DNA from 3 places in the Pelorhabdus rhamnosifermentans genome. Region 3 is predicted to be linked to each of the others. Evidence: riboswitches for the same ligand, from Rfam matches in the RefSeq annotation. Region 3 holds a riboswitch; each other region holds the start of a gene.
The links. Region 3 has a riboswitch for cyclic di-GMP ahead of Ga0466249_RS04865 (methyl-accepting chemotaxis protein). Riboswitches for the same ligand answer to the same signal wherever they lie in the genome.
Positions count from the first base shown of each region.

Region 1: linked by a shared signal. The riboswitch ahead of Ga0466249_RS21215 (sensor domain-containing diguanylate cyclase) and the one ahead of Ga0466249_RS04865 (methyl-accepting chemotaxis protein) in region 3 are both predicted to bind cyclic di-GMP.
Region 2: linked by a shared signal. The riboswitch ahead of Ga0466249_RS06300 (HD-GYP domain-containing protein) and the one ahead of Ga0466249_RS04865 (methyl-accepting chemotaxis protein) in region 3 are both predicted to bind cyclic di-GMP.

Region 1 is NZ_JAHGVE010000025.1:45,735-48,005, forward strand. It holds gene Ga0466249_RS21215 (sensor domain-containing diguanylate cyclase) at 1-1,225, opposite strand, end outside; cyclic di-GMP riboswitch class I at 1,327-1,412, opposite strand; gene Ga0466249_RS21220 (DUF6612 family protein) at 1,680-2,271, opposite strand, start outside.
Region 2 is NZ_JAHGVE010000004.1:42,390-44,660, reverse strand. It holds gene thiM (hydroxyethylthiazole kinase) at 1-193, shown strand, start outside; gene Ga0466249_RS06300 (HD-GYP domain-containing protein) at 244-1,299, opposite strand; cyclic di-GMP riboswitch class I at 1,466-1,551, opposite strand; gene Ga0466249_RS06295 (hypothetical protein) at 1,798-2,028, opposite strand.
Region 3 is NZ_JAHGVE010000003.1:729-2,999, reverse strand. It holds gene Ga0466249_RS04865 (methyl-accepting chemotaxis protein) at 1-740, opposite strand, end outside; cyclic di-GMP riboswitch class I at 868-953, opposite strand; gene Ga0466249_RS04860 (methyl-accepting chemotaxis protein) at 1,016-2,271, opposite strand, start outside.

The DNA of each region.
Region 1 (2,271 bases), on a different contig from region 3:
GTGTTAATGCCTTAAGAACCCCAGAACTTCTTTCGACTATTTTATCTTTAGAAAATTTATAGCTTACGCTGGAATTTTCCTCTCCTCGCGTTACCGTATGTTCCAATACCTTTCCAGCTGTTTCAGCAAGAACTACGACTGTCATCGTAGCATTTAGTACTTGGTTAGTTTTGTTGCTATAATAAAATTCCCCATAAGTAAAAAAGCCGGATGTGTTCGCAATTTCTTGCAGTGGCTCAGTTTCAATCTTACTAAGCTCCTGTAGAAATCCTCTGCGCGACTCACAGGAATAGACAAAAACACTTTCAGCGGGATGTTGCCTAATCTCTTGACAAAGACTGACTGTCGCTTCCGAGATCATCCCAATATCACCAAAACTCAAGCGAACTTTTTCCCCTTCAACTAATTCTGCCACGAAGGAAATTGAATCGTCCTCATAGTAAATATCTGGTGTTCTAGCCAGCAGGGATCCATTTCTATTGACTAAGAGGGGATATTCCACAGCGTTAGAGAAATTACCAATTCTATCTAAGCCTAAATACTTCCGATAAATCTGATAAACAGGTATATTATCAATAGTATACACCCTTAAACCATCAACCTTAGTGACAGTCATTTCTTTGCCAATGGGTTGCCACCCTAAATGGGAATAACAACTAACCTTTAAATTTTCCCCCTCTAGTACAACCCCCACAACACCGTAACTTGTAATTTGTCCGTTACAAGAAACAAAGCAGCCAAGAGCGTTATGACCCGCATTACCACCAGTAACAGGCAAGCCAGGGAATACCGATTCTACCCCTTTTAAAACAGCGGTAGAATTCATCGTCCTTCCTGTAGCAAATAAAATTAATAGCTTCGCCTTACCGCCACCAAGTGTCGAGGCTATTTTACGACCCAAATCGAAATCATTTTGGTTTCCTTTTGGAAAGAATCCTGCTTTAACTACAGTCCGTTTAAAAATCGAAAAAGACAGAACTGTCTTGAGTCCATTCACTTGTCCATTTATAATTTCACCAGATGTCGTTGTACCAAGAATAAGAGCATCGGGAACCAATTCAGCAATTTCTGCTAACAATCGCTTGAAAAATTCTTGGTCACATTGGCCATTGAAAACCTGCACTAGTACAGCGGAGTTCTCGTTAGAACGCAAAATATTTTGATTGTTTCGAACAAATTCTGATAAGCCGTTAAAATCCTCATAAAATGTATTTATTGTTTTCAAACGGATACCCCCTATGTAGGTCGGCTATCATCCGGCTTTTGAAATTGATCTAATCGAAATAAAACAAAAAACCAGACAAATAACGTCTGGTATACCTTTATTTTGACAGCCTGGCAAACATAAATTAAATAATCTTTAACCCCATAACTTTACATCCTCTTCTTTAAAAGGTTCACCCAATTGCAATTATATTTCTAAGTCTGGTATTTCGACAAACTTCGATAAAACCCTCTTTATTTTCGCCTTAGAATTTAAGATTCTAGGTGGGCTTGCCGTCTACCTCCGGACCGGTTCCCACATTAACGACTGCATAACAAGCAAATAGACAATGAAAGCCAGAACTTTTTCTGAATTTTCAATACGAGTCACCCCACAACATAGAATTTTCTTGGAATGACTTTCTTTAGGCAAAATAGTTGGTCCAAACAACGGTAAGTTTTGATCAATTTAGTTTTTACAAACGAGTTACTGTTTCACCGCTTGGCTTAACCTGTTTAGAATGTGCCTTCCGTACTGGTGCCTTGTATTCCTTTGCCGTATCCTTTACTTCCTGAGGAATCACGATGGGATCTACCTTATTATAGTTCGAATAAACGATCTGCATACTCAATGTCGAGTTTGTTAAGAAGTCTTCCATTTTCGCCCGATCTTTTGGATGCACTAGATCTAAAAACAAGTTCGCTCCTTTGCGAATCGGATCTGTCAAATCCATATCCACTTCTGTTACCATTTTTGTTGCCTTATCGATTTTAACAGTATACGTCAAATCGCCGACAGCTAACAAAGCCATCCGCCCGATCGCAGTCATGCTCAATATATCTTTTTCCTGTACATTATTTTCTTTAACAGCCGCAGCAATCGCATCACTGATCTGCATACTATCTAATGTAACATCTATATACTTATAAGCGGGTGTTTCCTTCTGAAGCTTCACAGATTTCATCATCTGCAGCAGATTCACCCAAGCAGCATTTTTTTCATCTGCAGAAAGGTCATTTTTACTCACAGGACTCCACTCAGGAACAATCTGCTTAAACCATTTTTCA
Region 2 (2,271 bases), on a different contig from region 3:
GGCTGCAACCTTTATCTCAAATAAAGATATCATTGGCGGAACGGTTCTAGCGACAGCTTTTATGGGAATATGCGGAGAACTTTCCCAAAACGTGGAACTTCTCGGAAAGTTTAAAACAACACTTTTAGACTATATATTCAGCCTATCAGACCACCAATTTAAAGAAAAAATAAAATACCATTTTTGCAAATAGGTACTACGCTGACTCCACTCCCCAAAAATCCGCTAGTATATAGGCAACTGTTAGCAAACGAATTCCATAATATCTATTTCCAATTCCTCTTCCAACGCGATACATTGTCCAGTCAACGTTTGAACGACAGGCCGTGTAAAATATTGTTCATTCAAATAAATAATTTTAGCAATCAAACCATTACTTAACTTGACTAAAGAACCTACCAAACATTTCTTAGCGTGCTGAATAAAAGTCATACATATTTTGGGGTCCATCATACCATACATCATTTGGCATAATTCCTTCAGCGCCAAAATTGGAGAAATCGCTTGACGATATACACGTTGGGAAATCATAGCATCATAAACATCGGCGACAGCAATAATCCTTGCAACTTGCGAAATATCGCCTGCCTGCAGTGATGAAGGATAACCACTCCCGTCTAATCGTTCATGGTGCTGTAAAATTCCATTCTTAACTATATCATCAATATCATCTGCCCCTTGCAAAATTTCATATCCAAATAAAGCATGCTTTTTCATAAGCTCCATTTCCTCTGGCACTAATTTGCCGGGCTTATTCAAAATAGCTAAAGGAATACACACCTTTCCTATATCATGCAACAGCCCTGCCGTTACAAGCTGTTTACTCTGTAGTTCCGTCCATTCTAGCCATTTTCCGATAATTCCTGCAAAAATTGCCACATTGATGCTATGCCTGAAAAGATAATCACCCGTATGATTAAAAACATGCAAATAACTGAATACAGAGTCTGATTTAAGCAATAGCGGCATAAGCGTTTCATCAGTAAATTCATGAAGCTGTGTAACCGATAATTGATCAAATCCATTAAATTGATCAAAAATATCTGATACTGCTACGATCATTTTATCGCGTTCTTTCACAAATTCCCTCCGTTCATTTTTTAGATCATCAAAAAATATGAATGTTTCCTCTTCAGCAATAAAGATCTCGGGAATTCTCCAATATGCTAATTTAGCAATTAACTTATCAGTTAAAATTACGTCCTTATCTAATAATATCATTCCATTCTCAGCCATAATCGATTTCCCCAGTTTCATCCCAGGTTTAGCTTGTAAAATGCTGCATTTTCTAATAAACACCAAGATCGCCACCTTAAATTTTATCTTCATAGTTATGCGGTCAGTAAAAAATCATCCATAGACATGCAAAAATACCTGTGACACTATTAGAAGTACACAGTTAATTAAAAATTTAATTAATCATAACAAATAAAAAACTACCAAGTAATACATCATATTATTTTAATGATGCAACCCGGCAGTCGTTGATAAAAATCATTAGACCCAATGGCTTTGCGTCCCTATCTTTCGATAAGTTTGCCCATGTTTAATTCTATAATTCTAGAATATACTAATAATAGCACATTTTTATAAATCAGTCATTTATAATATGTAATATCAGGTTAAATTTTCGTTACTGATTCTACTAAAAAAGCAAATACTTAGCAAGCAATTCGCTAAATGCTACTAAATTGCAATACGCCCATAACCTACTGGGTAGGTTATGGGCGTAAAATCAGGCGCCAGCATAATGCTGACGCCTAGATCTCAAATCTATTTATAATAAAGGTTTATTTTTCATACTATTTTCGTTAATGGTTTTAATGGATGCCCCCAATGTTTAGATTGTTCTGTAATGTATAGATCCAACTCAGCAGGTGTCATCTTAATCGTTTTTACTTCCGGTTGTCTGTATTCTCTTCGATCATGAGTAACAAAACCACCAATAGCTGTCGTTCTTCTACGCATTTGAGCTTCAATAGTTGCTGCTCTAAGTAAACCACAAGTTCTTCTGTTAAGTGTTCTCATACCCAATCACTCTCCCAAAAATGTTGTGTAATGATAACAGAACTATTCAAACATTATTAGATTGTTGGCCTCCTTCTCACTAATGATCTTGTCTTTATATGTAATTTATTGACGTATAACGTAATTATACGTCTTTTTTGGCTTCTAGTCTACAGACCTAATAACTAATTTCATTCATATTTTAATGCCACTCACGCTCTCATAATAAATTTTTCTTTTAAATTCTATTACCTCATTCTTTTT
Region 3 (2,271 bases):
CCTTTATCCCCATGAATCATTTTTTGGGTAATTTCTTTCGACTGATTCGTAGCATTGGCATCATTCAAAATATTTTGCTTCATAACCATACTCTTATCAGGGTGAATAATCGTTAAGCCATCACCTTGAAGCACATAAGCATAACCGCTTTGAGCAATCTTAATTTCATTGATGCGCGAAATAAGCGTATCAACTGTTACTGTACCGCCTAAGACACCCACAATCTGGTTGTTATTTTTGATGGGAGCCACTACAGAAACGACCATCTTGCCGTCTACTTTAGAAATTACAGGATCTGTTGTAAAAACTTTTCCAGTAGACATGACTTGTTTAAAATACTCGCGATCCACAATATTGGTTCTATCACCTGTTGTATGAATAGCCTGTCCTTTTGTATCAACCAGCCAGAATCGTAAATAATTAGGATTACGCTTAACTTCTTCATTTAAATAACGAAGAGCAGCTGCCTGATCGCCATTAACGACACTCTGATTTGTTGCAAGAATAGCCACTTCCCGCTGACGCATCTCTATCCACTGCCCGATTTCTCTGGCATAGGCATCAGAACGATGCACAAGATCTTCCTCTGCGTCAGAAACTAAGATGCTTTTTGCATTATAAAAATTGCAGAAGCCTAAAATACTTAATGAAAGTAGCAGTCCGCCCACTAAAGCAACAATTACTTTGACCTGAATACTTTTCCCCAGCCAATTTTGACCCGTCATTTTCAATCCACTCATTACAAATTTCACCCCTAATGTTCCTTTCCATTTACTTCATGCCACACTTTTACTACCTTCTGAGTCCCCTCCCAGCATAAAAAATTAGCACCTGCCAGTGGCAGGTGCTAATAATAATCCGTAATTAAACAGCAACCTGGCAATCATAGATATGACATCTTTAGACCCATGGCTTTGCGCCATTACTTTTCAGTAATTTTGCTAATTATAAAATTTTATAAAGCAGATAGTAATAATTATTATAAGATTTTTTTCCCATTTAGTCAACCAAGTAACTATAAACAGAACTTATTCACTACTTCTTGAAGATTCTGCGACAATTTAGCTAGTTCTTGACTGGATGCAGCAATTTCTTCCAGCGAAGCCGACTGCAACTGTGTAGCTGCCGACACTGTTTGTGCCTTTTCAGACGCCTTTTTACTCAATTCATCGATTGTCTCTACTGAAGAAGCAATTTGATGACTGCCCCCTGTCATTTCCTGAATAGCTACGGAAATCTCCTTAATTTGGCAAGAAACTTCCAATACGATAATTTCCATAGACTGAAAAGCCTTCCCTGTTGCATCCACGACATCTGCTCCGACTTTCACTTCATTCGTTCCTTCTGACATAGCCTGTACAGCTTGAGATGTATCACCCTGAATAGAACTGATTAACTCCGCGATCTCCTTTGTAGCCTGCTGAGACTCTTCCGCTAATTTTCTTACTTCTTCAGCAACAACGGCAAATCCGCGTCCATGTTCGCCTGCCCTTGCTGCCTCAATCGCGGCGTTTAAAGCCAACAAATTAGTCTGCTTAGCAATCCCTGCTATGGTATCGACAATTTGCCCGATTTGTTTTGACTGCTCGCCCAACTTGACAATAACTTGGGCTGAAGTATTCACTGTGTTTTCAATCCGATCCATCTGACTTACCGCTTGTTTTACAGCCTTTCCCCCTGTTGTTGCCGTCTCAGCAGCTTGCTCCGATTTTAGCGCCACATCATCGGCATGACTCGCAATACGCTCTATACTGGCTAGTAACTGCTGCACTGCCGCTGAAGTATCCTGTATAGCTATCAGTTGCTGCTCAGAACCTTGGGCTACGCTGGTTGTGGCACAAGCAACATCACTTGCAGCCTGGGCCGACTGATCGGCACTAGCTGTTAACTGCTCTGATGACTGTTTTACCTGCTCTGCCGATGTTGCCATTTTCCGAATCACGTCACGCAAACTGGCTTTCATTCGATTAAAGGAAATACCTAACTCCCCAATTTCATCAGATGACTTTACATCTACATCTGCCAAACTAAGATTCCCACTCGCGATACCTGCCGCAGCTTGAGCAATGACATTAGCCGGTCTGGATATCGTACGGCTAATAAAGATACTGACAAAAACTGAAATACCCGCGACCAAAAAACTCACAAGGACTAATAGAAATTGTACTCCGTCCGCCTTTTTCGTACTATTTACTTCTTGCTCTTCAATATGTTGTTTCACAGCACCAATCAATAGCCTTGTCGTCGCAATAGAATTTTCAGAAGGAATAC